Linked DNA regions of Marinomonas mediterranea MMB-1. The protein of the gene in region 1 interacts with the protein of each later gene in a pairwise test. Links are inferred from orthologs where the notes say so. Each region holds a gene or a part of one and is shown on either strand. Other genes may lie near its edges. The genes, in order: ndk and MARME_RS05050.

The links.
Region 2: the proteins of ndk (region 1) and MARME_RS05050 interact in binary tests that used the Escherichia coli proteins (3 or more experiments, as listed by UniProt). The link is inferred for Marinomonas mediterranea MMB-1 from one-to-one orthologs.

The regions. Positions count from the first base shown.
Region 1 is NC_015276.1:1,356,809-1,373,761, reverse strand. What follows is about bases 7,191-9,989. They hold ndk (nucleoside-diphosphate kinase), read right to left. Parts: upstream 8,895-9,989; coding sequence 8,487-8,894; downstream 7,191-8,486. Other genes in these bases: MARME_RS06165 (putative bifunctional diguanylate cyclase/phosphodiesterase), read right to left, coding at 9,117-9,989; rlmN (23S rRNA (adenine(2503)-C(2))-methyltransferase RlmN), read right to left, coding at 7,191-8,266. Also shown: ribosome biogenesis GTPase Der, read right to left, coding at 1-1,296; outer membrane protein assembly factor BamB, read right to left, coding at 1,471-2,601; MARME_RS06195 (tetratricopeptide repeat protein), read right to left, coding at 2,604-3,245; hisS (histidine--tRNA ligase), read right to left, coding at 3,358-4,629; ispG (flavodoxin-dependent (E)-4-hydroxy-3-methylbut-2-enyl-diphosphate synthase), read right to left, coding at 4,640-5,752; MARME_RS06180 (RodZ domain-containing protein), read right to left, coding at 5,761-6,798; more of rlmN, read right to left, coding at 7,145-7,190; more of MARME_RS06165, read right to left, coding at 9,990-11,222; MARME_RS06160 (Rab family GTPase), read right to left, coding at 11,235-11,729; MARME_RS21390 (OmpA family protein), read right to left, coding at 11,730-13,880; MARME_RS06150 (hypothetical protein), read right to left, coding at 13,910-14,494; MARME_RS06145 (IscS subfamily cysteine desulfurase), read right to left, coding at 14,768-15,919; MARME_RS06140 (SufE family protein), read right to left, coding at 15,988-16,413; putative Fe-S cluster assembly protein SufT, read right to left, coding at 16,553-16,953. UniProt on the Escherichia coli protein: Major role in the synthesis of nucleoside triphosphates other than ATP. The ATP gamma phosphate is transferred to the NDP beta phosphate via a ping-pong mechanism, using a phosphorylated active-site intermediate.
Region 2 is NC_015276.1:1,107,505-1,123,365, forward strand. Bases 12,479-15,220 are described here. They hold MARME_RS05050 (5-formyltetrahydrofolate cyclo-ligase), read right to left. Parts: upstream 14,279-15,220; coding sequence 13,679-14,278; downstream 12,479-13,678. Other genes in these bases: gspL (type II secretion system protein GspL), read left to right, coding at 12,479-13,164; gspM (type II secretion system protein GspM), read left to right, coding at 13,161-13,682; MARME_RS05055 (cell division protein ZapA), read right to left, coding at 14,932-15,220. In the rest of the region: pnp (polyribonucleotide nucleotidyltransferase), read left to right, coding at 1-1,343; MARME_RS04990 (conjugal transfer protein TraF), read left to right, coding at 1,744-3,033; MARME_RS04995 (hypothetical protein), read left to right, coding at 3,048-4,793; MARME_RS05000 (hypothetical protein), read left to right, coding at 4,858-5,928; type II secretion system ATPase GspE, read left to right, coding at 5,968-7,440; type II secretion system inner membrane protein GspF, read left to right, coding at 7,479-8,681; type II secretion system major pseudopilin GspG, read left to right, coding at 8,706-9,302; MARME_RS21340 (type II secretion system protein), read left to right, coding at 9,316-9,876; type II secretion system minor pseudopilin GspI, read left to right, coding at 9,857-10,252; type II secretion system minor pseudopilin GspJ, read left to right, coding at 10,249-10,899; type II secretion system minor pseudopilin GspK, read left to right, coding at 10,903-11,904; more of gspL, read left to right, coding at 11,914-12,478; more of MARME_RS05055, read right to left, coding at 15,221-15,225. UniProt on the Escherichia coli protein: Involved in the removal of 5-formyltetrahydrofolate.

The DNA.
Region 1 (16,953 bases):
AAAGCTGATTGGCGTACCAGTAATATTCAATACCGTACGAAACTTATTCTCTAAATAACGTTTGTAGCTGCCAGGCAAGGCATCTGTCTGATTGCCATGCACAACTATTCTTGGAGGATTTGATCCACCTTGGTGAGCATAACGCAGCTTAATTCTTCGTCCCTTAACCATAGGTGGCTGGTGCTCTGATACCGCATCTTCCAAGATTTTGGTTAGCCTATTCGTAGACCACTTCGAGTAACAAGAATCGTATGTTTCTTCAATCGTATCGTAAAGATCACCAACCGCAGTACCGTGCAATGCCGAGATATAATGAACTTTAGCGTAGGGAACAAAACCTAAACGACGCTCCACTTCTTTCTTAATGTGTTCGCGCTCATCTTTTTGCATTCCATCCCATTTGTTAATCGCGATAACTAAGCCTCGGCCTGCATCAAGCACATAGCCAATCATATGAAGATCTTGTTCTACTAGATCCTCATGGGCATCGATTACGCAGATCACAACGTTCGCATCTTGAATAGCTTGCAACGTCTTAACGATGGAGAATTTTTCAACAGCCTCTTTTACATGTTTACGACGCCTAACCCCTGCAGTATCGATCAAAGTGTATTCTTTATCGTGGCGCTGATAAGGTATATACACACTATCACGGGTTGTCCCTGGCATGTCGTATACAACAACCCGGTCCTCACCCAACATACGATTGACTAGCGTTGACTTACCTACATTGGGGCGACCTACAACGCCAATACGAATACCTTTTGACTCAAGCTGAATTTGGTCTCGCGCTTCCGCTACCTGTTCAGCAAACGGTGCCAATGCGGTATCAATTAAGCTACGAACACCTTTACCATGCGCGGCAGCGATTGGATATAAACTCCCTAAGCCAACTGAGTAGAAGTCCGCCAAAGCGATATCTTCGTTGATGCCATCCGTCTTGTTTACAACTAAGTAAGTAGGCTTGCTAGATCGACGTAAGTGGTTCGCGATCATTTCATCGGCAGGGTTCAAGCCATGACGACCATCAACTAAAAATAAGACTGCATCGGCCTCTTCAATTGCTTGAAGCGATTGCGAAGCCATTTTTTCATCGATTCCTTGTTCGTCTCCCGTTATACCACCGGTATCTATAACGATGAAATCATGCTCACCTAATTTACCATCTCCGTACTTTCGATCTCGGGTTAGCCCTGGATAATCTGCAACAAGCGCATCACGAGATTTAGTCAGACGATTGAAAAGGGTGGACTTACCTACATTGGGGCGACCAACCAATGCAATAACTGGAATCATTTTTTTACCTATTTAAGTATAAAGCGGCTGTCTGGAAACGGTGTGCTTCAGTCTTATCTACGCTCTGAAGTAGTTGAGGCTCAATCACACCTTTCCTGACCATATTTCAGGAAAGGCAGCCTTGAAAAAGTACACTTAGTAGCAGTTGAGTAGGCCTATATATCGCCTACATAATTAGTAACTAAGTGCTGTAACTTTTGAATCTGGCGTAAGTATAAACAATTGCTTGCCATTAGACACCATACGACTTCCCGGTTTTTGGTTTGTATCGGCAAGTTTAAACGCTTTTATGTCGCCAGATTTAGGGTCGAGAAGAAAAACAAAACCTCCTCTGTCGATAACCGCGATATAATCTCGAAAGAAAGTCGGCTCAGAAAGCTCTCGCTCTTCCATCTCACGGTTTTCCCACATCTGCGTACCATTTAATGCATTTAGAGCAATGACACTGCTATCTTGACTTACAATAACCAATTGATCATTTTTGACAGCCACACCAACCGCACTTGGAATGCTACGCTGCCATTTCAATTTTCCGGTTTCGATCGATAGCGCACTGAGCGTTCCATTGTAGGCAACCGAATATACGGTATCCCCTTTTACAACTAAACGGCCATTAACGTCCGTAAGTCGCTCAATCTCATAACGGCCTTTTGGCTTGCCCACTTCATAGGACCATAACGCCTTACCATCAACCAACGAAAAAGCTTTAAGCTTCCCATCAGCAAACCCTGCTAATACTTTATTACCGACGATGACAGGAACACTCGTGCCTCGAACCGTCAACGCAGGAATATCTTCTTTAGTACGCCAAATCGTATCACCCGTTTTCGCGTCTAATACGCTTAACCAGCCATCGCCAGTTTGCACCGCAAGAAAACCATTATTATACGTCGGCTCAGAAAGTATCTCAGACGTTAACGAGCGCTCCCAAACCACCTCTTTAGTACTCAAAGAGACTGCAACTAACTTTGCATCGTATGTACCAAAATAAAGAAGGTCATCATTTAACGCAACGCCAGCACTTGGCTCGTAGTCCGTCACGAAATAATTTAGGCGACGCCCATCTGTTTGACGTAACTTATAAACGGCACCACGGCGTGTGACAAAAAAGATCCCATCGCCCTTTAATACTGGGTTAAAACGCTCAGTATATTCTCCGTACGATCCATCAACACCTCGACGCCATGATGTATCAAAAAATACTTCCTGATCCATTTGGTCTGGCTCTGGTAACGGAAGTTGTGTAGCACAGCCTTGCAAAAATAACGCGATTAACAAGGAAGACAGCAGCAGTATCTTAGACATAATTAGCTCTTAGCAAGGTCACCCAGTTTAATATCAAGCAAAGGGTGATTTTGCCCCGCTTTTAGATCTTGCTTAGCTTGTTCGTAGGCCGTTCTCGCGTCATCACGCTTGCCTTGACGTACGTAGATATCGCCTTTCAACTCATTCTTTTGAACAGAGAACTCGCTTTGGGTAACCGACTCCAACTTGCTCAACGCAGCGTCAAAATCTTCTTTTTCCGCTAGCAATCGAGCGATACGAATCGTCGCAATTGTTTGAAAGGATTGATCTTCTGTTCCGCTTACCGCCGCTTCCAACGCGGTAATGGCTTTATCGTAGTTTCCTTTACTAACTTCTAGCTCAGCAACAAAGAGTTCAGCGAACATGGCATATCCAGTATCGCTATATTCTTCATTTAGTTGAGCAGCTAACGCCGCTACGTCTTTTTGATTCTTCTCAGTATCTAAGTCAGATGCAGCTTCAATCAAAGTTTGATACAACGAAGAGGCTTCGCTAATGTGCGTGGCTTCATTTGTTTTCCATGCTTGAAATCCGAAGTAACCACCGACACCGACAGCAACAGCAAGAATTAGAGCTGTGCCATTTTTCTTCCACCACGTTTTAAACGCTTCAATTTGTTCTTCTTCAGTTTTTAACTCTGACACCGAATCATCCTCAGGTTACATCTTTGTCTAATTTATCAAAAAAGTGGTTACTGACGATGACTTCGTTTGCACCACTGATTTACATTTTCAAATTATTAGCCCGGCGACCAGGCTAAAAAGAACTCAAGTATTCGCTTACTTTATCTAAAGCACAGGACTCTTGCTGCCCTGTTGTCATATCTTTTATCTGACACTCATTATTTGCGACTTCATTATCCCCAAGGATTAACGTAAATCGAGCACCTGACTTGTCAGCCTTTTTCATCTGGTTTTTAAAGTTACCGCCACCACAATGACGTAAAACCGTTAAATTAGGCAATGCTTCGCGAATAGACTCAGCCAACGAAAACGATGTTAATTCTGCATCCGCGCCCATACTGACAACAAATACATCCGTAGACGCTTTTGCCGCATCAGGAATTAGCTCTAACGTCTCTAACAGTAAAACGAGTCTTTCTATTCCCATCGCAAACCCAACGGCAGGTGTCGCTTTGCCGCCTAGTTGCTCAACTAAACCATCGTAACGTCCGCCAGCACAGACCGTTGCTTGAGCGCCTAAGTGCGTGGTAACCCACTCAAATACTGTTTTCCCGTAGTAATCTAACCCGCGAACAAGCTTACGGTTAATCACATAAGATACATCGTTTGCTTTCAAAATAGCTTGAAGACGTTCGAATTGCTCTTGGGATTCTTGATCAATATACTGATCAAGGCTAGGAGCGCCTTCTAGTATCTTCTGAGTTTTCTGATCTTTCGAGTCAAGAATACGCAATGGGTTCGTCGTCAACCTACGTTGGCTATCTTCATCTAACTCATCTTTGTATTCTGTTAAGTAGTCAACCAAACTTGCTTTGAAGTTTTCACGAGCTTCGGCGACGCCAATGGTATTCAACTGCAACTCGACGTGCTCAAGCAAGCCTAACTGCTTCCAAAGACGCGCGGTTAGAATGATTAGCTCAGCATCAATATCAGGCGTCGCCATACCAAATGACTCTACCCCAATTTGATGGAATTGACGGTAACGACCTTTTTGCGGGCGCTCGTAGCGGAACATCGGACCGACATACCATAAGCGCTGTACTTGATTAAACAGTAAGCCTGCTTGATCTGCAGCCCTAACACAACTTGCGGTCCCTTCTGGACGCAATGTCAATGACTCACCGTTACGATCATCGAAGGTATACATTTCTTTTTCAACGATGTCGGTCGTTTCACCCACACCGCGCTTAAATAGTTCAGTATGCTCAACAACAGGAAAGCGAATTTGATGGTAACCGTAGCTTTTAACCACATTCGCTACCGCATTCTCAATATACTGCCAAACAGAGGATTGCCCTGGCAATATATCATTCATACCTCGAATTGCTTGTACTTTACGACCCACTTTCGTTTCCTTATTGCTTAGCGATGATATTAGAAAGTTCGTTTTCTTTTGCCGCAGCTTTTTCACGAATCATTTTTTCTAAACCATCAACCAATGTTTCATTCTTTAATTTGCTATTTGGTTTACCGTCTAAATAGACCAAATTGTTTGGCGTACCGCCAGTCAAACCTAAGTCCGCCTCTTTTGCTTCGCCTGGCCCATTCACAACGCAACCTATAACAGCCACGTCCATTGAGACAGTGACATCATCAAGACGTTCCTCAAGCTCGTTCATCGTTTTGATAACATCGAAATTTTGTCGAGAACAACTTGGGCAAGCGATAAAGTTAATGCCTCGATTGCGAATTTTTAAGCTTCTTAGCATATCCCAACCGACTTTAACTTCCTGAACCGGATCTGCGGCAAGCGATACGCGCAGAGTATCACCGATACCATCCATCAACATTAGCCCTAGACCGATGGAAGATTTAACCGTTCCTGAACGTAACCCACCTGCCTCTGTTATCCCCAAATGCAGAGGGTTATCTATCTGTGTCGCAATTTTACGGTAAGCCTCAACCGTCATAAATATATCTGAGGCTTTTAGACTTAGTTTATATTCATGGAAGTCTAGTTCATCAAAATACTCAATTTGACGAAAGGCAGATTCGACCAACGCATCGGGCGTTGGCTCACCGTATTTTTTCTGTAAATCTTTTTCTAAAGACCCCGCATTAATACCAATACGGATTGGGATATTTTTGTCCCGAGCACAATCAACTACGGCACGAACTCGATCTTTGTTACCGATATTACCCGGATTAATTCGCAAACAATCGACGCCGTACTCAGCCACTTTTAACGCAATACGGTAATCAAAGTGAATATCCGCCACGAGCGGAACGGACACTTGCTTTCGAATTTCCTTAAATGCTTCTGCTGCATCCATAGAGGGTATCGACACTCGGACAATATCCGCTCCGGCTTGCTCAATAGCCGTAATTTGAGCCACTGTCGCATCAACGTCACACGTTTCTGTATTCGTCATACTTTGAATACTTATAGGCGCACCGCCCCCAACAGGAACGTTCCCAACCATTATTTGACGAGACTGCCGACGCTTAATAGGTGATTCGAAATGCATAGTTCTCTCTACTTGAGCTCAAAACGAGCTAGGTCTTTACGAATAAATGAAGAAAAGTCGAACTCTTCGCCTTTGAATTTAATCGATGATACTCCGCGAGCAAACCCAAGTACGATTCGATAAGGCGCGTTACCATTTAGTTCAAGCGTACTTCCTTTAGACTTCACACCTGAATACAGTATTTTTCCTTTACCATCTCTTACTTCAGTCCAACAGTCCGCACTGAAAGACATTTCTACTTCATAATTGTAAGCAAGGACTGGCTCAGCAACAGGCTTGTTCAAACTTGAATCTTGAGCCGCTTCTTTAGCTACTTTTTCTGGGTCAACTCCAGCCTCTTCTAATAGGGCTTTCGTTTCTGCAGACAAGCCCGTTTCGATATCAGACTCTTCCTTTGTATTTTCAATACGATCTGCATCGTCTAAATTACGCGTTGGAGACTGAGCACTCTCCAACTGGTTACCCGATGCATCACTTGCCTCTGCATTCGGCGCAGAGATACCTTCTTCATTCTTCAGAGATAAATCGCTACCATCAGAGCTAACATCAGCATTTAGACCAACCTGCTCCGATTGTGATTCCGAAGCGGCTTCTTGAACCACTGATTCGACATTTTCTTCGTTTGAATCTTCGTCAAGTGTTGGCAACCAGACCGCTACAAACACAATCACAGCGACAAGAACAATGGAAATAAAGATTACAATTGGATCACCAAAGTTTGCCTGTTTATTCACTTTATCTACAGGTTTAACCGTTGGCTCGGTAGTCGCTTGTTGAAGGTCAAAAGCAGAAAGGATCGCACGAGGGTCAAGAGCCAATAAACGGCAATAGCTCTTAAGATAACCTCTCGCAAAGGTGATGCTACGAAAGAAGTCGAACTGATTGCTTTCAAGCGCAATCACTTGTTCTATCGGCAATTTCAATTCTGTCGCGACCTGTCTTTCATCTAGGCCTAGCGACATTCTTTTCATTTTTAATTTTTTTCCGATGTCCGTTTCGCCAGTATCTTCTGGCAGAACCATCTCTGTCTCATATTCGGTAGTCATTTTTATACCTTGGGTCTCAGGCAAAACAAGGTGGCATACAATAAATGGAAAGAAAGGTCAGTTTCGTGAAGAGTAACTCACGACAGACATTTCCATTTCATTACCTACGTAGCGGGCTTACAAGTGAAGTAATTTACTCATATACGCCGAAACATAAGCTATCGAGCCTGATGTATACTTAAAAGCACACCTTATCAATAATGGCTATTAAAACAAGATTGACGCTTACCATCAAATCTCATTCGCAAAAGAATGCATTTTTTTATCTCGAATTCATAAAGAAGACGAACTTTGACCATTTTTTGACAGCTTTACTGATTCAAAGTTCAAACCTCTCGTTTTATGACTACGATTGATCACCAATTTCACGAAGTTCAATATACTTCTGAGATCGGCGAGTCTTATCATGAAAGTCACCAACCAACTGTCCACATGCGGCATCTATATCGTCACCACGAGTAGTCCTAACTGTCACAGTGTACCCATCATCAGCCAAAATTTTCTGGAACCGACGAGTTTGATTGTTAGAAGGTTTTTCATAACCAGAATGAGGAAAAGGATTAAATGGAATTAAGTTCACCTTACATTCTAAGTCTTTTAGTAAATGAGCTAACTCTCGTGCATGTTGTTCTTGATCATTGACTCCCGCCATCATTGTATACTCAATGGTAATATGGCGCTTATCTGGAAGATTATCCAAATAGTGCTGACACGCTTCCAGCAACTCTTCAATCGGATACTTGCGGTTGATTGGGACTAATTCATCTCGCAGCGGGTTATTGGGAGCGTGCAAAGAGATCGCCAAAGAAACGTCCGTACGCTTAACCAATTCATATATCTTTGGAACAACACCTGATGTACTCAACGTAACGCGACGCTTTGAAAGCCCGTAAGCGTTATCATGCATCATAAGAATCATGGCATCGACAACAGGTTCAAAGTTCATCAGCGGCTCGCCCATCCCCATCATCACAACGTTTGTAACGCGGCGAGGACCATTTGGATCCATTGGCCCAAATGATTTAATAGCAATCCACAACTGACCAATAATTTCCGCTGGCGTCAAGTTGCGGTTAAACCCCTGCTTGCCCGTTGAACAAAAGCTACAATCTAGAGAACACCCTACTTGAGAAGACACACACAGCGTTGCACGGTCCCCGTCAGGAATAAGCACTGTCTCAACACAATCGTTCATGCCACCTTCAGTACGAATGATCCATTTTCGAGTTCCGTCAGTAGAGATATTTTGCTCCACGATTTCCGGAGCACGGATTTCACATATTCCCTCAAGTTTCGCTCTAAGCTTCTTGCTGACATCAGTCATCTCTTCAAAGCTTTCTGCACCTTTTTGATGAATCCACTTCATCACCTGGGTTGCACGAAATTTCTTCTCACCAATCGACTCAAAGAACTCAACGAGCTTTTCTGGAGATAAACCGAGCAAATTAACTTTTTGTGTAGCAGACATGTTTTAACCAATCACTTGCGTATACGCTTTGAGGCTTCTCTACAATAAAGATGCGATAAGCAAGAAATCGCTTGAGAGCCTGTGTTTCAAAATAATAAATACGAAAAAAGCTTCTGAAAAGAAATATGCTTTTCAGAAGCCTCTGAATAAAGGCGCGACGATTTATTCATCACGCCTCTGCAAGTCTATTTACTATAGTAGTAAATAGACTTATTAATTCTTACTTACCGAAAAAGTAAGCAACTTCGCGTTCAGCAGAAGCAGCAGAATCAGAACCGTGTACAGCATTTGCGTCAATAGATTCAGCGTAATCTGCACGCAAAGTACCAGTTGCCGCTTCTTTAGGGTTAGTTGCACCCATAAGCTCACGGTGACGAGCAACCGCGTTTTCACCTTCAAGAACAGAAACAACAACAGGACCAGAAGTCATGAAAGCAACTAGGTCGTTGTAGAAAGGACGCTCTTTATGCTCAGCATAAAAACCACCAGCAAGCTCATCATCCAGTTGGATCATTTTCGCTTCAACGATTTTTAGGCCAGCACGCTCGAAACGAGTGTAGATTTCACCGATAACATTTTTTGCAACTGCATCTGGCTTGATGATTGATAGAGTGCGTTCTAGCGCCATTTTTAAACTCCAATATGTATTTTAATCAGATTCAAACACTGAACCTGTTATCTAAAAAGTTTCGCGCGTGGATTATACGCATGTCTTTATTAAAATTGTATGCCGTTCGCAAAAAACTTTGTCTATTTTTTAGGCAAACTTAAAAATAAAGTCACACTATCTCAAACAGGCGCTAGATATGCCAAATAAGAGGCTCACCAAAACCAAAAGAATTAAAGTCAGTTACCCACGAAGTAACTTACAGAATTCATCAAATGGAACAGGACGACTAAACAGGTAGCCTTGCGCAGATTGACAGTGATGCTCGCGTAAAAACGCTTTTTGTGACTCAACCTCCACACCTTCTGCAATCACACCCAGCTTCAGACTATTTGCCATCGCAAGAATTGCCAGCACAATGGCTCTATTACTGTCACTGTCAATTAACTCACCGATAAAGGATCGATCAATCTTAATAAAATCGATCGGCAACTTAGGAAGATAAGACAAAGAGCTATAGCCTGTTCCAAAATCGTCAATTGCGACACTGACTCCCATTTTCCGAACCTCGCTCAAAAAATGGTTTATTCTTTCAAAGTCGTTAACTAATACGTTCTCTGTCAGCTCAAGCTCTAGATAAGTCGGATCAACATGATTCGCTTCAATATGCCGCTGAATAAAACCCAAAAGCGACCGATCACTGACTTGTGAGGGTGATAAATTAAGAGACAACTTAATAAACTGATCTTGCTGATGCAACACTGCCAATAAACGCGATGCTTCTTGTATAACCCATTTCCCAATCGCAATAATCAGCCCAGACTTTTCAGCAATCGGAATAAACTCATCGGGGAAAATAAGGCCTATGCCAGGTCGTCGCCAACGTATCAACGCCTCAGCTTGAGATATCTTTCCTGTATCGAGGTCCAAAATAGGCTGAAGAAACAGCTCAAACTCACCATTATCAATCGCGTCGCGCAACGCCGCTTCTAACTCCATTCTTCTCAAAGAACTTTCTTTTAGTTCACGAGAATAGAATTGAACTGCACTTTTTCCGCCCTGCTTAATACTAAAAGAAGCTAAATCCGCATACTTCATCAACTCTTCGGCAACAACGCTATCATAAGGAAAATGAGAGACACCAATACGAACACCAACACTGCACTTATATTGTTGCTCCATCACATAATATGGCGCACAAATATCAGATATCATTTTACGAGCGATTTGCTCACACTTTTCTTGCTGTGTTTCTCGTAAAATAACCGCAAATTCATTACCGCCAATTCTTGCCAACACATCATTAGGGCTAACCAACTGACGTAAACGCTCAGCAAGCTCCTTTAGCAGAATATCACCGACTGTAAAACCAAATACTTCATTAACACTTTTTAGTTGCTTTATATCCAACTGCATCGCGAAAAAGCTTTGCCCAACCTCTATCGCATTCTCCAAACATTGCCAATAGTATTGACGATTTGGAAGGTTTGTAAGCACATCAAAATACGTGAGTTTTTCGTTACTTTGCTGAAGGTACTTTTCGCGAGAAATATCGGTCACTAAGAGAAGCCAGTAATGACCTTCCGTTTCACTTTCTACTGGGCTAACAGTAAGTTGCATCCACCGACTTAGCGACGGAGGTTTCATCCAATAGAGCTCACCACTCCAGCGACTTCTGGTCTCTAAAATGCGTTGAAATTCTGGAAACTGGCGTTGGCAAAGTTCGAGTAACAAGGCTGCAGGTCGTCCGACATCTCCAGGGAGCATTTCAAACAGTCTGAATAGCGCGGGATTCTGCTCAACAAGCTGAAGATCATGATCAATAATTGCAACACCAAATTCAGCGCTTTCAATGACTTCTTTCACCGGTAGACTCACATTCCCTTGAGTTTCCCTCTGAACAGCCAAAGCCTCTATCCGTTCCCGAATAACTTCGTGCTGCTCCAGAACCTTATCATTAGAAATCAAAAGTTCACGTGCAATCTGCAAGGTATTCTGTCGCTTGTTGTATTCGTTTTCTAAGTTAAACAGCACTAAAAAGTGCTCTTCATCCTTTGATATAGCAGCCGCTTCTAAGCGCAATACTTTACGCCCTGTTTGCTCACTCCAAATACCAGAGTTAATACGGCCATTTGAGTTTAGCCGCCAAAATTCTTTGGCGTCATACAGAAAATCAACAAGATAATAAGGCGTATCATTCAATACGACTTCGTCGCCGACATGGTTATCTGGGAACAAGGATCGAAACCAATTATCGTTGGCGAAGTGAATTAGAAAGGAGTCGTCTTTTATATGCTTAAGCACAACACAATCAAATATCCCTAATTCTTGATACAGTAATGCGCTCATAGTATCTGCCTTCTACTTATTTAGGGCTGCTTTCGCAACATTGTGAAACATATCTTCGACACCATCTCCAGTTTTCGCACTCGTATTAAAACTGCGCTCAAACAATGAAGCAACACCGCAATCCGCCGCACTATCCCACGTTCCAGATTTAGGCAAATCACTCTTGTTAGAGACTAAAAAAATAGGCATTTCTTTTTCAAGTTTAACAAGTCGACAAATTTCTACACCTTCAAGAAAGGACTGAGTTCGAGTTTGGTCAACAACGATAATGGCCGCAGACGCACCACGCAGATATTTAGGGTTGAAACCTGCGTATCGATCAACACCCTCGATGTCCCATAGCATCAACTGGACGGTAGAATCCTCTACCTCTAAGATTTTTTTATCAATTTTGACACCAATACTTGTCAGGTACCGGTCAGAGAAGATGCCTTCGACAAACTGCTTAACCAAACTGGTCTTGCCAACAGCCGATGCACCTAACATGCAAATTTTTTTCTGGATCATTTAGTTCCGCACTTCTCTATTACCTTCAGGTGAAAACCGAATTACATCGAATATGACTTTGGGGGCATCACGACGCTCTTTAAGCGCTCCAAGCCCTGCCGTTCTTAAAATCTCTGGTGAAACGCCTTCGCTAATGAGCGCTTTTATCACCGAATCAGCTCTGTCTAAGCTTAGCTGTTGATTATAACTATCTGTGCCACCCAATGTACTTGTCCCCATTACCACTACGAGTAGTCGTTGATCCAACACCTTAGCAAGTTCTGCTAGACGCGTAATTTCACGACTCAGTGACTTGATAAGATCAGAATGGTTAGACGGTAATTGACTTGCATTGACATCAAACGGAACACTAGATAGCTCTACTTCACGAATTTGTTGCTCTATTAATAACTCGTTAGAAACACCACTATCCACACGTTGCGATTTAATCGAAACACCTCTTAAAACAGAATCGACCTCAACCAGTTCTTGAATACGTTGTATAGCAGAACGCAATTGATCAAATTTTGGTGCTGACAAAACGCCAGAGAAGGAATGGCTCTGTGCGTCAAAGGCGACATTGGGAAAAGCTGCATCAATACGCGCTAACCTTCTCGGTATTAACCTTTCATCATAAGCAGAAAAGCGACGCTCATTTATTGTAATCAATTCAGAAGAGACAACGTCACCAAGCCAAGACGTTACTTTTTGCGCATCTGGGTCTCGAAGCACATCAATACAAACATGCTGACCACATACATTCATGCCGATAAGCGCAATACCCGGCGCTTCAGGCAACTGCCGAACATCGCTCATTACCTTTATCAGCAACGCTGAACTTGAACTGTTCTGCTCCTCAATAAGCACATTCGCCAGTATTTTATTGATCATTTCTGCATCAGATATGTCTAATAATTTAGATCTAAGCAGAAGATAACGCTCTTGAGAAAGAGCTCCTAAAAACGCAGAACGTGCGGCATCGAATTGAAGCTCTGGAAACTCATTAGCCATTTTCTCAAACCGCAAAGGCAATAAACGCTCATCAAGAGAGCGGTAATAACGCTCAGATAGATCAATGTTCTCCATATCTGATACACCCGCAATCCAGTCTGATACGGGCAATGCAATAGGATCCCTAAGCACATCCACACATACCTTGTCATCACACGTATTTGCATTTAACAGAACGACTCCTGGGGGCGACGGAAGATCACGAATCTCATTTGCGACAGAGTCCAGTTGCCAGCCATGATAAAAATAAGCGCCAATACCCGCAAAACCGATTAAAAATAATACAATAGCCAACCATGGCATCTTCTTCTTTTCTGTTTTACTCTCTTTTTGCTGAGCAAGCAAACAGTCATTGAGTTGCTGCTCAGTGTTTTCAAACTCAGAAGAATCGCCCTCGTAATTATTTAGCTCGTCGTTGTAGATTTGGTGAATAGACTCTAACGTAAGTTGAAATTTATCACCGATGCCCGCTGGAGGATTACCTGTAATTGCACCAACCAATATTGCATTTGGCCCTTGCTTTATTAACAGAGTAAAATCATCGGTTTTTATTTCATCAAGACTTTGCTCTTGGTCGTTCTCTTGCGGGGAAAACGAGTCTGCAACGAAATCATTGATTGCTGTCAGCATGGCGGAAACCATATCGCCATCGGTTGCTTGCGTTTTGTCTCGCATAACCGTTTTTAGCAACATACCCGTTTCACGGTGTATCAGCAGAACCTGCTCGACTCGAAAAACAAACGTTTGCTGAACGACATACTGAGAGTAGCGAACACCCGCTCGACGAGCTTCAAATCGCCACTTGAGGCCTTTATAGGTTAAGCTACTCTCAAGAAGCTCATTTGTTTGTTCAATGATTTCTGCTAGAAATGAACTAACCGACTTTCGAACTAAACTACCCACCAAGGGGTACAAGTAGCTGACAAACTGCTCTTTTCGAGCAACAACTGACGACTCAACCGACTGCTCAACAAGCGGCGCGATAACCGCTGTCACACTACCATCCGCCTTTTGCCGATCGTGCAACGCCTCGGTTAATACATTGGTAACGAGATCACGAGCCTCTTCTTCTACCACATCCCGTACAATCTGACAGTCGTCGCCCAATACCAAATGACGCAACTGCGCCATTTGTTGACTCTCATTAGATGGGGTGGACATCGACTCCCTGTTGCTGCTCATAGGCAAACTCAGCTATCTTCTTCTGTCTCAAGATTTGTCGCCACAGTGGCCAATAGCTTAGCAAGGGTTTTTCTGTCTGTTTTGGAGGAATTCAGCTCTTTCTTAACCTGATTAAGTAGGTCAATTGTTTGATTATGTTTCTGAGTAAACTGATCGGTAAGCTGCTGAATTTCTTCATCTATACGTTTATGAAGTGCTTCATCAAGCTGACGATTATTCTCATCATTTGACTCAACTTCTGCTGCAAGTGTTTCGATATTTTTCGTCAATTCAGACGTTTTATAATCGTAATGAGTATCGACCTGACTAATGCGATCTTCTAATGAATTCACACTGTCTTGCAACGCCGCCTGAACGTCTGAAATTTGCTGATGCAAAGCTAGAGTAGCCTGCTCAAATCCAGCTCTTACTTCGTCTTGAAGGCTACGTATCCGCTCATCTAAATCAGCCTTCGCCGCGCCAAAGACAATACTTCGAAGCTGATCTAGTTCCGAAGAAGCTGACTGAGAAGTGTCTTCGTTTGAATTGGAGACTTCTTCAATAGATTCACTTTCAGCATTCTCTACGGTTTCTACATCTTCGGGTTTAGTCATACCAATTTCCTTCCTTCATACCTAGCAATCTAAAGTAAGCATTCAAATGCAGATATCCATTTGAACATGGAAATAAAGCATTAGCTAATTACTATACTCTCAACAACAATAAATACCACTGCACCAATACTCAGACTGATCCAACTCTTTAAATAACAAGCAATTATAGAAAAACAGCGCCATAATAACCAAAAAGAATGACAGCCTCAAGAAGAGGGATGCTTTACAAGCTCACGTCGACTCAAGGTAATTCAAACTAAGCACACTACCTCATCACGCTCCACGCAATGACGAAACTGCATTAGAAATAACCCCTAAAGCGTAGTCCACTTCCGCTTTTGAGGTAAAGCGACCAATTGACAACCTCAAGGATGCATGTGCAAGCGAGTCATCCAAGCCTATTTCTTTCAAAACATAAGAAGGCTCAAGGCTCGCTGATGTACAAGCGGAACCAGAAGATACTGCAATATCATTCAAGGACATGAGCAAGACTTCGCCGTCCACGTTTTCAAAACCAACATTCAAAACACCGGCCACTCGATTGTCACTAGCACCATTCAAATGCACACCGCCTAGCTTTTGCAGCTCCACCCAAAGGTAATCTCTTAGCTCGGAGATTTGCAAAGCATCTTTCGCCATTTCTTCTTTGGCTATGCGGTAAGCTTCGCCCATTCCTACTATCTGATGGGTCGCCAACGTTCCTGAACGCATACCTCGTTCATGGCCACCCCCGTGTATTTGAGCTTCAAGTTTTACTTTTGGAGTGCGTCTAACATACAAGGCACCAATTCCCTTAGGTCCATAAGACTTATGAGCCGTCAGAGACATCAGGTCAACATTCATAGCCTTCACATCAATGTCGACTTTTCCTGTTGTCTGAGCGGCATCAACATGAAAAAGAACACCATGTTCTTTCGCTACCGCCCCCACTGCATTGATATCGGTTAAAACACCTAGCTCATTATTACCATGCATCAGGGAAATTAAGATCGTACCTTCAGTAATCGCGGCAACGACAGACTCTACCGTGATCTCACCTTTTGAGTTCGGCTTTAAATACGTAACCTCAAACCCTTCCTTCTCTAGCTGCTTACACGGATCAAGAATCGCCTTATGCTCAATAGAAGAGGTGATAATGTGCCGACCTTTCTTACGGTACGCATAAGCTACACCTTTTAAAGCAAGGTTATCAGCCTCTGTTGCCCCAGACGTCCAGACGATTTCACGCGCATCAGCCTGTATCAACTCCGCCACCTGAAGACGAGCCTCTTCGACAGCCTCTTCAGCACGCCAGCCAAATAAATGAGAACGAGACGCAGGGTTTCCAAAATTACCATCTTGAGTCAAACAAGACATCATCTTATCGGCGACTCGTGGGTCAACTGGGGTCGTAGCGGAATTATCAAGATAGACTGGGTTTTGCATGGATATATCTCTAACTGTCTCTTAAGTTGCAGGTCCGAAGATGGACGATAGAATACTCAAAAAGCGCTCTAAACAGACGCCTGAGCGATCGCTTTAATACGCGAAACGATTGAACGCAGGCCATTTCCGCGAGTAGGGCTCAAATGTCGCTCTAATTCTACTGCGCCAAAATATTCGTCGATATCAAACTCTAAAATTTGTTTAGGTGTCCTGTGGTCATACGCGGCCAACACTAAGCCCAACAGTCCTCGAACGATTACAGCATCACTGTCCACTGAAAATGTTAGCACTTCGCCATATTCTGGATGATTCATATTTCCCGGTTGAATCCACACGTTGCTTTGGCAACCCTTTACAAGACGCTCGGGAGTGCGCCACTCATCCTCAAAATTCGGGAGCGACTTACCTAAGTCAATGATGTATTTATAACGCTCTTCCCAATCATCAAAAAAAGACAAATCATCAACTATATCTTCAGTACTCGGTAGAGACATACTTATCCTCACTCACCCTTAGAAACAAAAAAACAACCAAGAAAGCACTCCTTGATTGTTTGCTATTTTATTCGAATTACACATCGCCATTAAGACAATAATTCGCATATTTAAAATTTTGTAGAACGCTCAATAACACCTAAAAGAACAAACCCGCTTCAAGCTGCGCCTCTTCACTCATCATGTCTCGTGACCATGGTGGGTCAAATACCAAATCAACCTCAACAAGGTCAACATTAGGGACAAGTTCAACTCGATACTTAACATCACTTACTAGTACTGGTCCCATTCCGCAGCCTGGCGCTGTAAGCGTCATATTAATCCGAACAGAATTAAGGTGTTGATCAATTTCTACGTTATAGATCAACCCTAACGACACTAAACTAATCGGGATTTCAGGATCGAATACTGAGTCCAATGCCTGCCAGACTTGTTCCTCTACAATGTCTCCAGAACCATTATCTTCAAAGTTTAGGACTTCCGGCTCTTGACCAATTGCATCAGCATCCGTTCCATCAATTCGAAGCATATTCCCTTGAA
Region 2 (15,861 bases), 240 kb from region 1 along the record:
AAGCTTATGGTATCAGTGAGAAAATGGCGCGTTACACCAAACTTGGTGAGATTCGTGAAGCTGCGGTAGCTGCATTGGTTTCCGAAGAAGGCGAATACGATGAAGCTGACGTTACGGGTGCATTTGCTAAGCTAGAAAAGAACATTGTACGTCGTCGCGTTATTGATGGTCAGCCGCGTATCGATGGCCGTGACAATCAAACAGTTCGTCCTATCAACGTTGAAGTAGGGCTTCTTAAAAAGACACATGGTTCTTCTCTGTTTACTCGTGGTGAGACTCAAGCAATTGCAACTTGTACGTTAGGTACTAGCCGTGATGCTCAAATTTCAGATGGTCTTGCTGGAGAGAATAAAGACAGCTTCATGCTTCATTATAACTTCCCTCCTTACTCTGTTGGCGAATGTGGTCGTATGGGTGGTGTTGGTCGTCGTGAAATTGGGCATGGTCGTTTGGCTCGTCGTGGCGTACAAGCGGTTCTTCCGAGCGAAGACGAATTCCCTTACACGATTCGTATTGTTTCTGAAATCACTGAATCGAATGGCTCAAGCTCTATGGCATCTGTATGTGGTGCAAGTTTGTCGATGATGGATGCCGGTGTTCCTCTAAAAGCACCTGTTGCTGGTATTGCAATGGGTCTTGTAAAAGAAGACGACGGTTTTGCTGTACTGACTGATATTCTAGGCGATGAAGACCACCTTGGTGACATGGACTTTAAAGTAGCGGGTACTGAAGAAGGTATTACTGCTTTACAGATGGACATCAAGATCGAAGGCATTAACGAAGAAATCATGGACATTGCATTAACACAAGCGATGGACGCTCGTAAGTATATTCTACGTGAAATGGCAACTGTGATTGGTTACGCTCGCCCAGAAGTGTCTCCGAATGCGCCTTCTATGGCAACGGTTAAAATTGATCCTGAAAAAATTCGTGATGTTATTGGTAAAGGCGGCGCGACCATTCGTTCCATTACCGAAGAAACAGGCGCTTCTATCGACCTTGATGATGACGGTACGGTGCGTATTTACGCAGCAGACAAAGCGTCTTCTGATGCTGCATTGTTGAAAATTCATGAAATTACTGCAGAAGCAGAAATTGACAAGCTTTACCAAGGTAAAGTGGTTCGTCTTGCTGAGTTCGGCGCATTCGTGAATATTCTTCCTGGTAAGGACGGTTTAGTGCACATCTCTCAGATAGCTGAAGAGCGTATCCGCGCAGTTTCAGATGTGCTGGCAGAAGGTCAAGACGTTATCGTTAAAGTGCTAGATGTCGATGCTCGTGGCCGAATCAAGCTTTCGATGAAAGAAGTGACAGAAGAAGAAAAAGCAACATTTGCTCAGTAAGCAATATTGGTCATCGCTGTGTTTTAAGCTTTAGTGCTTTTTATTAATGGCACTATAGGCAGAAGCACTACAGACAAAAGCCCAATTAGTCGATGTGACTAGTTGGGCTTTTTCATTTTCAGCTCTTAGCTCATATTGAAACCAAGAATTTTATCTTAAGAAACTTCCTTTCATACCCCAAATAGGGGCTCAAAAATAATTAGCGTTACGTTATATTTAAAAAAATTTGCACAATAAAGCTAACAAAATCAGTATTTGGTCGATAATATAAAAACTAAGTAAGCTTTGTGTCATATTTTTACGTTAATTTGTGCTAAAACTATATAAATGTGCAAATAAAGCAGTTAACGGTTTTCTCTTTCTCTGGGAAACTTCGATAAAGTCAAAGTTAGAGGTTTATATGAAAAAAGGGCTCCTCCTAGCCACATCGTTGGCGAGTAGTATTAGTTTTGCTGCGTCTCCTATCTATCAACCTACCGGATCAAGTTTTACGCTTGGTACGTCTGTTAATAAGCGAGCGCTATCGACTGCGCTTTATAATCCTGCTGCGCCATTTCTAATGGTAAATAATAAAGACGGCGATCGATTCCGTATGGGCTTGTTTGGCCCAATGGCCTTTGGTTATGAATTTGGGCAAGTTGACTCACTGGAAGAGAAAATTGACGAGTTGGATGAAACACTCGATAAGGAACTGGAGACTGCCGAAGATGTAGACAAGGCTTTGCGTGATGTTAACGAACTGATCTCTAGTATGGATGAAAATGCAACAGGTAAAGGCATGTTTTCGTCTCAAATCCCTCTTTTTCCGATGATATACCGAAGCCCTCAGTATGGCGCTTTTATGTTTGATGCATCATTGACTGGTTTAGTAAAAGGCAGTTTTCTGGCTGAAGAAGCGGAAATTCAAGGAAAATCAATACAGACCCAGTCGTCCGTTTATGTTAAAGACGGTGCAGATCTGAATCTTTCATTTGGTTACAGTAAAGACATTTGGGCAAATCAATACGGAATGCTTGTTGGTGGTGCGAAGCTACATGCACATTACTTGACGTTGGGTAAGGCGTTATTGGTTCTGCAAGAAGACGACGATATTGGTGATGAATTTTCAGATTCGCTTGAAGATAACCAAGAAAGTACATTTGGTGTGGGTCTTGATGTTGGTGCGATATGGGTTGCAGAAAACTATCAACTTGGCTTAACGGCAACCAACCTAAATGAGCCAGAATTTGATTATGGAATTATTGGTCAAAACTGTTCAAGTCTAACGGGTACTCAAATAGATAACTGTGTTGTTGCTGCACAGTTTGCTAGCCGAGGAGAGATTGCCTCAAGCGAAACACATGTGATGGAGAGGCAGGTGACAATTGACGGAGCAGTGGCGCTGTCAGATAAGCAATGGACGTTAGCGACTTCGTATGACTTGTTTGAAGTGAATGATTTTGTAGGCGATCAATACCAGTGGGCGGTTATATCAGCATCGTATTATGGTGATAGTAATTGGGCTCCAGGTTTTCGAATCGGCTACCGAAAAAACATGGCAGGAAGTGAATTAAGCTACGCAAACTTGGGTATGTCATTATTCAAGCGTTTTAGCATGGATCTAGCTTATGGCCTCGAAACCATAAAAGTTGATGGTACTGAAGCACCACGTAGCCTTAATTTGTCTCTTGGTTTTCAAACAGCATTTTAATTGGAGTGTTTAACATGATTCAGTTTAACATGATTCAGTTTAAAAAAAGCCCTGTCGCGCTTTCGGTTATTATTGCGACCACGATGCTATCCGCATGTGGCGGTGGTGGAAGTGATCAAGACTCTCAAGCTTCTAACTCAACTAGTTTTACTGGTTTGGTTATTGATGATGCTATCTCGGGTTCTTACGTCTACCCTGATCTGAACGGTAATGGCGTACAAGACTCATTTGAAAAAGGCGGAGCGACCAATTCAGAGGGAAGATTTAGTTTTAGTGTTGGTTTGACGAATCAACTAACGTTGCAGTCGATTGGCGGAACAGATACCGCGACTCAGGAGTCTTGGGATGGTTCTTTAAGCAATGTAATTGATACCAGCTCAACTCAAACGACACTCAACTTAACCCCTCTTACGACAATGGCGACGTCACTTGCCACGAATTCAGATCTTTCATTGAGTATTGCACAAGCTCAAGAGCGCGTGTTGGTGGCTGTATTTGGTCAAACTGGTACGCCGACAATAGATTTGAACACATACAACTACATTACTCAGACTGGTAGTGATTCAAATGCCGTTACAATGCGACAAGCTGCCGTTAAGCTTGCACAAACTGTTGAGGCAGGAAACCGCGTCTTAAATAATGCAGCTGAGAGTGTTAACGGCATTGAGTTAGGTAGTACTGGTGTTGAAGCAAGGACGAACGACGCATCGTCATTTATTTACGACAGTATCGCTGCTCAACTTACATCGCCTTCTAGTGCAGATAATTTCTTATCTAGTTTGGAAACACAGAACCTGAGCACTATCATTACTACCGCGAAGACAAGTTTTCAGCAAGATATCATCAACACACATACGAATGTAAACACTACTTCGCTACAAGCTGCTCTTGATGCCGCGGAGGCCCGAGCACGGCAGGCTGCTGAATCGACGGCACGTGTTGCTGATGATTACCTAGATCAAGCAACAAATGAAAGTCTCTTTAAAACAGCCAGTATTCTAACAGCGACGGTCGTCGAGAAGGCCGATCAGGGTGCTGATGTGGGCACTCTTAACGCTTATGGCGTAAACATTATTAACAGCAATATTTTGCTAAGTGATTTTGATAATGAAATACGTTTGAAGACTGTGGACGTTGGCTTGCTTGAAGATCAGTTAGGTGATGGCACTATAACTACAGGTAATCTTAACACTATCGTTGAAGTTGCAGCACTTGAAGATATCAGCTCGGATATTTGGTCGAATCAGTTCCTTTCTATGTCAGGACAGGACTCAAGTACCGAGAAAGGTCGCGTGATTTTGTTCTTTGATGCGTATTCAGAGAGTGCTGGCAAAGGGAATGCTAAAGTATGCTATGCCTTTAAAGATGGAAGTGAGGAGCAAACAGGCCTTATAGAAGCGGAATGGACAAAAGTGGGTGAAGAAGTCGTTGAAGTGACAAGTGCCTACGGTAACTTCCAAATAAAAGCATATCGAGTTCAGGCTGTTGCGACGGCAGACACTGGAAAATACCTAGGACTTGGCACGCCAGGAGCACCAGGAAGCAGTGAATACGGTAACTTTCTTTTCACATCCTCCGCTTTTGATGAAAACGCGACTTGGTATTCGGATATCGTAGGCGATTCTACAGCCAAAGATACGGCTGCAGGTTGGGGACTAGCTTCCTATACGTCCTCTCCTAGCAATGGTGATGGATGTAAATCTTTTACAGCGAGTGGCGTAAACGGCGGAAATGCGTTCCTAACAGTGAATGTATTCTAAATATTGACTTGCTAAAAGCCGCTTTTATAAGCGGCTTTTTTATATTTATGTAAGGAGAAAGTGTATGAGAAAAGTGTTCATCTCTTCCGTAGCATTGCTTGTATCCCCAACACTGTTTGCTGCTATTAATAACGAAGCCTTCACTTTTATCGGCTTTAATGCAGGCCAAATTACTTATAAAGAAGGCGGCACGCTTTCAAGCGGCGTTAAATTTGAGACAAGCCCTACAACAACAAACATCTTCAACTATTCGGGTGGGTACACACCAATTGGAGATCGTTTTGGTTTTTATATTAATAATACTAGTACCTTGACATCTGATCAGGCGAATGAATCATGGAAAGCATCAGGCTCTAATGTTGATCCGACAGATTCAACAACATACTCTGTAGATGGAACATATCAAAGAGACTTAGCATCTACAAAACACCAGGCGCTCGATATATTAGGCGGTTATTTACTAAATAATGGTCATCAAATTGTCTTTGGTGCAAGCTATACACAGTCGAGTCTTGATCGCTCTGGTTTTGATGCAGGAAGCTCTTTAGATGACTTTAATAGGGCGAATTTGTCGCCTTACGTAGGAACAAGTGATGGAACATCCTCTGCTGCCAATACATACGAAGCGTTAAATGCTGCTTATGGTGCGGATCCAACTGGGAAAATTCGTAACTTTACAGAGACCTTTACTAGTTTTTCCTTACAGGCAGGTTATAAATACGACACTTTATTTAAAACTCGTGAATTAGGGAGCCGTCTGCAGTTTGGAGCGACTGTTGGTATTCCGATGTACTACAGCGTGGTAAATACCTCACAACCCACTTTAACCTTTGATTCTTCTTTTGAGGGTTTTGATGTTGGATTTAGTGCAGGATACGGTTGGCGATTTACTGAACATGTTGGTGTCATGGCGACTGCAAATTACTTTTATCGGATAAGACCCGAATTGAAACAGTTGTTTATTACTCGACAACAATCGATCGAGGCGACACGAGGCACTGTGTATACCGATAGCTCGAGCAATTCCGTTACTGCATCTGAAGGTGTTGACCCTGGCCGTGATCGTTATGTGTCCATTCCAGAGAATGAATTAAGTTATTGGAACGTAGGGCTTTCAGCTTACTGGAACTTCTAGTACATTGTGTGTGATGGGTTATTTGTAAGGAAATAGAGTTTGATCAGCCTCTCATACAGTTTTGTTAAAGAAAAAGGTGTTTTGTTGCTTGAGGATCATGAAGGTTGGCACCTTAAATATCGATCTTCAGCAACACTGGCGGCGAAGTCGGAAGCGCGCCGTCTTGCACCAATCTCTCCTCATTTTGTCGAAATTTCCGATACTGAGTTTGATGCTGAAGTCGTTCGTTTTTACCAGCGTGAAGGCGGCCAAACACTCGCAGATGCCGAAGGCATCGGTGATGATTTGGATTTAAGTTCGGTTGCAGAGTCGATCCCAGAGAACGAAGACCTACTCGAAAGTGAGGGCGATGCCCCTATCATTCGGCTGATTAATGCCATCTTAAGTGAGGCGGTTAGGGAAGGCGCGTCGGATGTTCATGTCGAGACGTTCGAACGCCGATTGTTGGTGCGTTTTCGAGTGGATGGTGTATTACGCGAAATTATTCAGCCGAAGCGAGCATTAGCGCCTATGTTAGTGTCGCGTATAAAAGTCATGGCAAAACTCGATATTGCTGAGAAACGCATCCCTCAAGATGGGCGTATTGTCCTTCGCGTGTCGGGTCAGGAAGTCGACGTTCGTGTGTCTACTTTGCCTTCTACGCATGGTGAGCGTATCGTTATGCGCTTATTGTCCAAGCAAGCTGGTCGACTCGATCTCACGCATCTGGGGATGATTGATAAAGACCGTGAAACGCTGCGACAACTTATTTCACGCCCTCATGGTATTATCTTGGTGACGGGGCCGACAGGCTCTGGTAAAACAACCTCCCTGTATGCTTCTCTCGGTTATTTAAATGATGGCCAGCGAAATATTATGACGGTCGAAGATCCCGTTGAATATCATATCGAAGGCATAGGGCAAACACAGGTTAATACCAAAGCGGATATGACCTTTGCTCGCGGTCTTAGGGCCATTTTGCGTCAAGATCCTGACGTGGTGATGATAGGTGAAATTCGAGATAAAGAAACCGCTGATATTGCTGTTCAGGCTTCCTTAACGGGGCATTTAGTGTTGTCTACACTCCATACAAACAGTGCTTCGGGTGCGATTACGCGATTACAAGATATGGGGGTAGAGCCCTACCTGCTTTCGTCTTCTGTTGTTGGTGTTATAGCGCAGCGTCTAGTGCGTAAATTATGCGACCACTGTAAAAAGCCCGAAATTGCCGATGAGGCAACCAAGGTTCTAATGAAGGTGTCGACAGATCAAGACGTGACTCATTATCACCCTGTTGGATGTGAACACTGTTTTGGTCAGGGTTATCGCGGTCGATTAGGTTTGTATGAAATACTGGAGATGGACGCAACGGTGCAGTCGCTTGTGCATTCACAGGCAGGTGAGCAAGCGTTAGAAAAAGCAGCGCGCGCTCGCCATGCTAGTTTACGAGATGACGGTATTCAAAAAGTATTGTTAGGCCATACAAGTTTAGAAGAAGTGCTTCGTGTCGCACACGAAGGCGGCAAAGATTAAGCTGTCTTAGATAATATTATTAAGGGTTAAGCAAGAGTATGGCAGCATTTGAATACACGGCCTTAAACCATAAAGGTAGGAAAAAAAAGGGCGTACTTGAAGCGGACAATGAACGGATTTTACGTCAACGTCTGCGTGATCAAGGTCTGGTGTTAATCGATGCTCGAAGGGGAAAAGAGCAAACGAAGAGCAGCTTTTTTTCACCTTCTATTGATGTAAAAGAACGTGCGCTAGTAACCCGTCAACTTGCGACACTGATTGATGCGGGAATGCCGATTGAAGAAGCCCTGTCAGGGGTCGCTCAACAAACCACGAAGCAGCGTATACGCAGTATGTTGCTCGCCATTCGTTCTAAGGTTCTAGAAGGTCACCCTCTGGCTAGTGCATTAGCAGAATACCCTAAGGCGTTTCCGATTCTGTTTCGCGCCAGTATTAAGGCGGGTGAAGAATCAGGGGGCTTACCTCAAGTGTTGATGCAGTTAGCGGATTATAGCGAACGTGTTCGCGGTAATCAGCAAAAGCTTCAAATGGCGATGTTGTACCCTGCTATTTTGACCATTGTTGCGATCAGTATAGTGGTCTTTTTACTTGGTTCTGTTATGCCGGATATTGTGTCGGTGTTTGAGCGTCAAGACGCCGCTCTACCTCAAATTACACAAGTGATGCTTGCCATCAGTAACTGGCTTCAAAGTAATGGTAAAGTCACATTTGTTATCTTTATTGTGTTGCTTTTACTGTATATTGTACTGATTCAAAAAGAATCGATTCGTACGCTTCGAGACCATTGGGTGTTGGCTGTTCCTGGACTTAGAAGCATGATAAAAACGGTTCAAGTTACGCGTTTTATTAGTACGCTCTCCATGCTAACGACAAGTGGTGTTTCGCTTGTGGAGGCCATGTCCATAGCGACGCAGGTATCGGCAAATAGAAGTATTCAGAAACGGCTAGCCAAAGCTCAGCAAAGCGTTAGAGAAGGTGGGTCTCTTGGAGATGCGCTGAATAAAACAAAGTTACTCCCTCCAATGATGCTTCAGCTTATTATCAGTGGCGAGCGCAGTGGTGATTTGGATATTATGCTTTCCAAAGCAGCAAGGCAGCAAGAGGATGATACCAATAACTGGATTAGTGCCATGGTTGGCTTGTTTGAGCCGATTATGCTGCTTGTTATGGGTGGAGTTGTTATGATGATTGTAATGGCGATATTATTGCCGATCATGAACATGAATCAGTTATTAGGATAAATGGCTTAGGAATTAGGAGTAGACATGTTCCGCCGTACACTATTTAAGCAAATGCAATTAGAACAAGTGCAAGCAAACGAAGTATTATCGAAGAGCGACGAACTGGACGCAATAGGTACCCTGTCTGATGGAGAGTTGGTAATGCCTATGTCGCAGGAACGTCCATATAGCGGTCACAGTAAACACGCTGCGTTTAATAAAAGAAAGCAGAGCGGTTTTACCTTACTAGAGCTCATGGTGGTTTTGGTGATTCTTGGTGCCTTGATTGGCTTAATTGCACCGAATATCCTCGGGCGTGCCGATGAAGCGAAAGTCACCGTCGCTAAGACGCAAATGCGTGATTTAGTGAACGCATTGAATTTGTATAAACTGGATAATGGAAATTTTCCTTCTACTGCTCAAGGTTTGGAAGCCTTAGTGTCTAAACCTTCTGGTTTTCCTGAAGCGCGTAATTGGAAGTCGGGCGGCTACCTATCGAAGTTGCCTAAGGACCCTTGGAGTAATGAATTTGTCTATGTCAGTCCAGGTTCAACGGGTGACTATGATCTTATTTCATTGGGATCTGATGGCCGAGAAGGCGGTGATGATGATGCGGAAGACTTAAGCGCATCTGATCTATAAATCTTACCTTCGCATGAATCCTACAAAAACGTCACAAGCGGCTTTTACCTTATTAGAGCTGCTTGTGGTGCTGGCTATTTTGGGCGCGATGCTTAGTTTAGTTGCGCCCAATATCTCGGTCGATTCAGACGAAGAGTCTCTAAAGCGTGAAGCTCAAACCCTACGATTTGCATTGCAAAAGGTTGCTGATAACGCTTGGCTATCCGGCTCAACCAGCGTCATTTCGATTAATGGCGATGAATGGCGCCAATGGTTGCCAATAGAAAACGCCTCCGGAGGAGTTGCTTCTTCGACCAGTCCGTCATCTAGTGATTCTGAGACGAAACAAGACGATGTTAAAGTGACTTGGGTACAAGAAGAGCCCTTTTATGAATCCAATGCGAATGTGCAGTACGACATTGATGTTGAGTTAAAAGCGTTGAAAAAGGCGTTATCTTCACTGTCGTTCACGAAAGGTGCTCAATTCGTCTTTCTTGCCAACGGTGAGTATTTGCCGTTTTCAATTAGTTTGCAAAAAAGCGAGTACTCACTCACTATCGAGGGAGATGGCATTAATGCGATTAAGGTCTACTAAACGGTATTCTGCTTTTACCTTGATTGAAGTCTTAATGGCACTTGTGATTCTTTCACTCGTTGGTGTGACTATGATGCAAACCAGCTCGGGAAGTGTTGATCATAGCGATTATCTGAAACGAAAAATTATGGCGACATGGGTTGCAAAGGATCGTATATCTTTGGCGCGTATTTCGATACGGCAGGGACAGACACCAAGCTTGGATGAGCAGACGGTTGAGCAAGGCGGTTTACAGTGGCGTTCAAAAATCGAATTGGAAAAGCAAACCGATTTATTAAACCGGTATAGAGTTGACGTGTTTAACCCCCCAAATGCGGAATCCCCAATTTACTCGCTACAAACCTATTTCCCTAGTGGTAGGGAGACGCCAAAATGAAAATCAAAAGGCACGGATTTACCTTAATTGAGGTCTTGATCGTTTTGGCTATTTTGGGCTTTGTTAGCCTTGTATCGACAGGCATGGTGGAGTCGGGAATCCGTTTGCAAAAAAGTATATCTAATCATGCTGATAAAATTGAAAAGCTTTCAAGAGTGTGGCTTTGGGTTGAAGCGGATGTATCACAAATCGTAAATCGGCCCATAAGAGACGAACTTGGCGAATCAAAAGCTGCATTGGTCCTAATTAATAATGAATTAAGCTTTACTCGTACAGGGTGGAAGAACTCACTTGGAGAGGAGCGTTCTCAGCTACAGAGAATTCACTACTCCGTTTCCGATGATATTTTCTATCGTCGATATTGGCGTGTATTGGATAGAGATCAAGACAGTAAGCCTGTTGAGCAGTTGTTTAACGACGTTAAAACACTTTCTATCGAAGTGTTGGGAGAAAAAGGATGGGTTAAGGCCTGGCCTGAAGAGGAAGTGTACCTTCCTGGAGTGACGGAACAATCTGAGCCACTGCCTATTGCTGTTAAGGTTCATATCGAGATGAAAGAAGGCGAGTCGTTCGAGCGTGTTTTTGAAGTGCCTGTTTTTCCTCACGAAAAAAACACAGCGAACCCTTATGGAAGCGGAGAGTCATAGCGGATGAATGGGCCGTCTAACAAGCGAGGTGTTGCTTTAATTTTAGCGTTAATGGTCTTTGCGCTCATTAGTGGCATTGCGGTTAAAGTCTTGTCTTATATTGACGAAGAAAGTGCGCTGTATGAAAAGATAAACGACGATAATATTGATAAAGAAATCTTGTATGGCGGCGAAGCTTGGGCCGCTCAATGGTTCTCTGAGTTAAGTTTTTCCAGCACCTCAAGCTCCAGCCAAAATCAGCCCTCTCAAAGTCGACTGTTAGCGGATGAATTTTTAGAGTTAGACGATGAAAATCAGAAGTTGCATATCACGTTAGTTGATATGCAATCTTGCATAAATGTAAACGCACTAGCTGACAATGAGTTGCGAGAAGTGACTTACACTAGGTTGAAGTCACTTGCCGGCCAGATAGGCACCGACAGTAACTGGATTGATTGGTTGACGGACTGGGTTGATGAAGACCAAAGCTTAACGGGTTCGGATGGCCGAGAAGACGAGTACTACTTAGGTCGTTCAGTAAGTCACAGAACCGCTGACGTTGCGTTTGTGGGGGATACTGAATGGACGCAGCTCGGTTTGGACGACGATGTCTTAGAAAAAATAGCGCCTTATGTGTGCGCCCTGCCCAAATACAATGGTCTGAATATCAACAGAGCTTCCTCTGTTTTGTTAAAAGCAATGTTGCCAGGTCTGACAACTGATGCATTTTCTAAATTGGAAGCGCGTGTTCAAAGTGCGGGTTACGAAGAAATAAACGACTTTTTACAAGATGAGGCATATGAGGCTCAAGAACTTGAAGAGGCCGATTGGCGCATGGACACGCAATTTATTGAAGCCTTTATTGTTTTAGAAGAAAAAGACAAACCGAATCGGTTTTTACATACTCTTCTTTATAAAAATGAAGATGGTATTATATCTGTCTATTATCGGTCATTTGCACCCTTTGAAACCCTATCAAAAAAGTTACTCCAGTACCTTGGCGTAACGGCGACAAAGACGAATTGAGGTAGCTACTTGAAGCAGTTGGTGTTAGCACTAAAGGAAGAGTTTGATGAACTGAAAAAGTGGAGTGTCTCTTTTTGGTACTTTTCTGAGCAAGGTGCGATAGAAGAAGCTCAGAAAGACGTGTCACTTGACCAGTTCAAAGAATGGCTATCTGAAAAACAACAAGACGGTGTGTTTCAATTTGAACTGATCCTTCTCTTGCCCGCATGGCGGAGCCAATTTCATCAATTTGAACTACAAAAAGGGCAGTCTCGTCACCTTAGCAAGGTCGCTCCTTTCTTATTAGAGTCACATATTGCACAGCCAATTGAAGACACTCACTTTGTTACGCTCGCGTTGAAGCAAGGTTATAAAATAGCATCTAACGATGTCGTTGAGAATGAAGCTCTCGATACGCAAGAGGCGAACACTCATATTGTTCATTCATTTGCTGTTGCAAGTATTGTCTCAAAAGATGCAATGAACGAATGGCTAACGCTATTTCAGGATGTGAACCCTGCTCGGACTAGCTTTATTCTTCCTCAAGCTTGGCTGTGTAACCAGTTAGAATCATCCGAATTCTGTGTCTTCAACGACGACGTTTATACGTGGAGTGATGGTCAGCTTATTCAAGTTCCTCCGGAATTCGTTACGGCGGATATACAGGAACGAGTGTTGCAGTCCGATCCTGATACAGATGCAGAGTTTGTCGCATACCAGTTGTCTAATCGTAAAAACTGGCAGAGCATGGACTTGCGCAGTGGCGAGTTTGGAGAGCAATCCGCTGTCCTTCATACTTTATGGTCATGGAAGTGGTTTGCTCTTGCTGCGTCTCTTCTTTTCGTTGTTTCTCTTTATTCAATGCAGTCAGACACTGAGCGTCTAAATCAACAAGCCTTCACTGTAAATGAACAATCTAAAGATGCATTTTTACGTCTTGCCCCTGACGAGGGGCGTGTCGTTAATCTGTCTCGCCAGCTTAAAGCAAAGTTACGGCAAACAAATGAAGCTTTCAGCGGCTCTGTAGTGGCTCGATCACCCTATGAGGTACTAAATACGATTGATCAGGCTCGCCAGACAGTGAAAGGGAGTCATTCTATTGTCAGCGTTAACTATAGAAATGGCAGTTATCGTATTCAGTGGCGTGCAAAAAATCGGGATGTATTTGATAGCCTCCTAGCCGCATTTAATAAGCAGGGCTTAGACGTGCAGTTGGACCAAGTACTAAAACGAGGTGCCGAATTTATTGGCGCGTTTCAATTACAAGGAGAGTCGAAGTGAAACAATGGTTACTCCTTCAATTTCAAAGTAGCCCTACGTTGATGTCGCTTTGGATTAACTTTCAAGGTCGTACGATTCGAGAACAATGGTTAATCATAGTGGCAGCGGTGGCGTTGCTTTTTGTCGTTGCCTATTACGGTGCTTGGTTACCTAATCAAAAACAAAATGATCTAGCGCAGTCTAGGTTAGAAGATGCACTGGAAAATTATCAGACAATCGTCAAAAATGCAGAGAAGCTAACGTCTTTGAATTCTGGCGGTAATACGGTCAGTTTTACCGATCGCAATGCTAATCAGCTAAGGGCATTGGTTAACTCCGCTTCTAAAAGAGCAGGATTGGTGGCAGAACGCATTAGTGCTGAGAATTCAACTCGGCTTCAAGTGTGGGCCTCTGATGCGTCTTTTACGGTTGTGAGTCGATGGTTACGTGAGTTGGCTCGTGAACGAGTCCGAATTGATAGCCTTCAAATTGAGTCTGTTTCAGCGGGTAAAGTGAACCTTAGAGTGACGCTTGATTAAAACCAAATAAAACGCTCTGGTGTGAGTATGCCATCAAGTGGTACATCCCACGACGCTATAGGAAGTTGGTTAACTTTTTGGCATTCATGAGCAAGTCCAATAAGCAGCGGTTTTTCTTTTGGTTTTTTTTGAGCGAAGGATTTGTCATAAAAACCGCCTCCCATTCCGAGCCTTCCTCCCTGTTCATCGAATCCCACAAGTGGAAGAAAAACGAGATCAAGTTGATTGGGTAAAAGCGCATTTTCATCCACTGGTTCTTCAATTCCGAATCGATTTGTGTGCCATTCAGAGCTTTTGGAATAGTGGGCAAACAAAAGTTTGTCGTTGTTTAAAGCGGGTAAATAAAGCGTCGTTTGTGGGGTGATAGTATCCCTGCTGAAAATATCATTAGCGATTTGATGAGGGGAGAGTTCTCCGTCGTTTGCTAAATACAGTGCTATTTTATTAAGTGGTGTTTGAGTGCTTAAATGGATTTGATTAGTATACCATTGATTGAGAAGCTCACTTGCCGCGTCATCTTGCTGCTGTTCTGTTAATGCTCTTCTTTTTTTCCTAAGTTCTTGTCTAAGAGACTGTCTCTGATCGTTTTTTGGCATGATTAAACCTTGTGTACTGTGTCTATTGATATAGATAAATGCCCTTACACGACTACTGTTCTTTTCAAGACCGCTGTTTTTTCCAAGACTTGATGCTCTTTTCAAAACAGTTTAGAAACAGACTCGTTTTGGTTTTGCTCGTAACATCGTGCAACGGTCGAAGATAGAATAATCGATTTCGTTCTGATCAGGTATGGTTATTGAGATTACTGTCGGTTTAAGGAATGAATCACAAAAAAGAAGCGCTATTTGCAAAGAGTGCTTTGTAAATAAAAAAACATCTCTAAAAAAGCTATCTATAACATCAGACGTTTAGCGAGGAAGCGATTGACGCGCTAAAAAAGAAAAGAAGTTTCCCGAGTTGCCGTTTCGGCTATTGGCCTTGAACCCAGTGGTTCAAGGTGGATGGATCTGGAGCTCTTTAGGCTTTCCGACGCACGGACATGCACACCGAACTCGCAGTCTCCGTCCGGGTTTTTGCTCATAGGCTCAAGGGCGTTAAGCCGCTTCGAACAACCCAGGAAACAAACGCAGTATAGATGAACTTGATAATAAAATCATCTAGCACAAGCATCCTATATGCCCGCGCTATGAAGAAATTTCGTGTAGATAAGCCTTGCAACGAAGAAATGAGATTACGCGATATACAATAATTAACCGACTTTCGTTTGATGTGCCAAAGCAGAATCAAGCTGAGAGGTAAGCTCTCTAAGCTGTTGCTCGTTTGAACGAGCGTATTTTCGGCCGCTCAACATATCGTGAGTAATATTCAATGCCGCAATAATGGCAATTTTTTCAAGCCCCAGTACTTTACCACTGGCGCGAATCTCTCTCATTTGATTATTTAGGTGTTCTGCCGCTTCTTTTAGGTCGGCTTCATGTCCTTTAGGACAGTTAATCTTGTAAGATTGTCCTAAGATATCGACATCTACTGTTGGCTTTTCCATCATTTCTCCCCACGCAGGCTAATTTCTACACGAATTACACTATTCGAGACACAGGATCATTTTATGCCGCGTGTAAATTGGTTACAATTGCGCACTTAACTAAATACATAAAGATTTATAGCAGATTACAGCCAATATGGAAATCAACCCAATCCTTTCTAAGATAAAAGACCTTTCTGAGCGCTCCCAAATTCTTCGGGGGTATCTTTGACTACGATGCTAAGAAAGAGCGTCTAGAAGAAGTTAGTCGTGAATTGGAAGATCCTGAAATATGGAACGACCCTGAATACGCACAGAAGTTAGGCAAAGAGCGCTCCACATTGGAAGCCGTCGTTGAAACACTTGATAATTTAGAGTCCGGTGTTGAAGATTCAAAAGATCTATTGGATATGGCAGTCGAAGAAGACGACGCCGATTCTGTCGAAGCTGTTGAATTAGAGTTGAATGACCTAGATGAGCAATTAGCCAAACTTGAGTTTAGACGTATGTTCTCAGGCGAGATGGATGCTAATTCTGCTTTCTTGGATATTCAGTCTGGTTCAGGTGGAACAGAGGCTCAGGATTGGGCCAATATGCTCTTGCGTATGTATTTACGTTGGGGTGAGGACAAAGGCTTCAAAGTGGAGCTTATGGAAG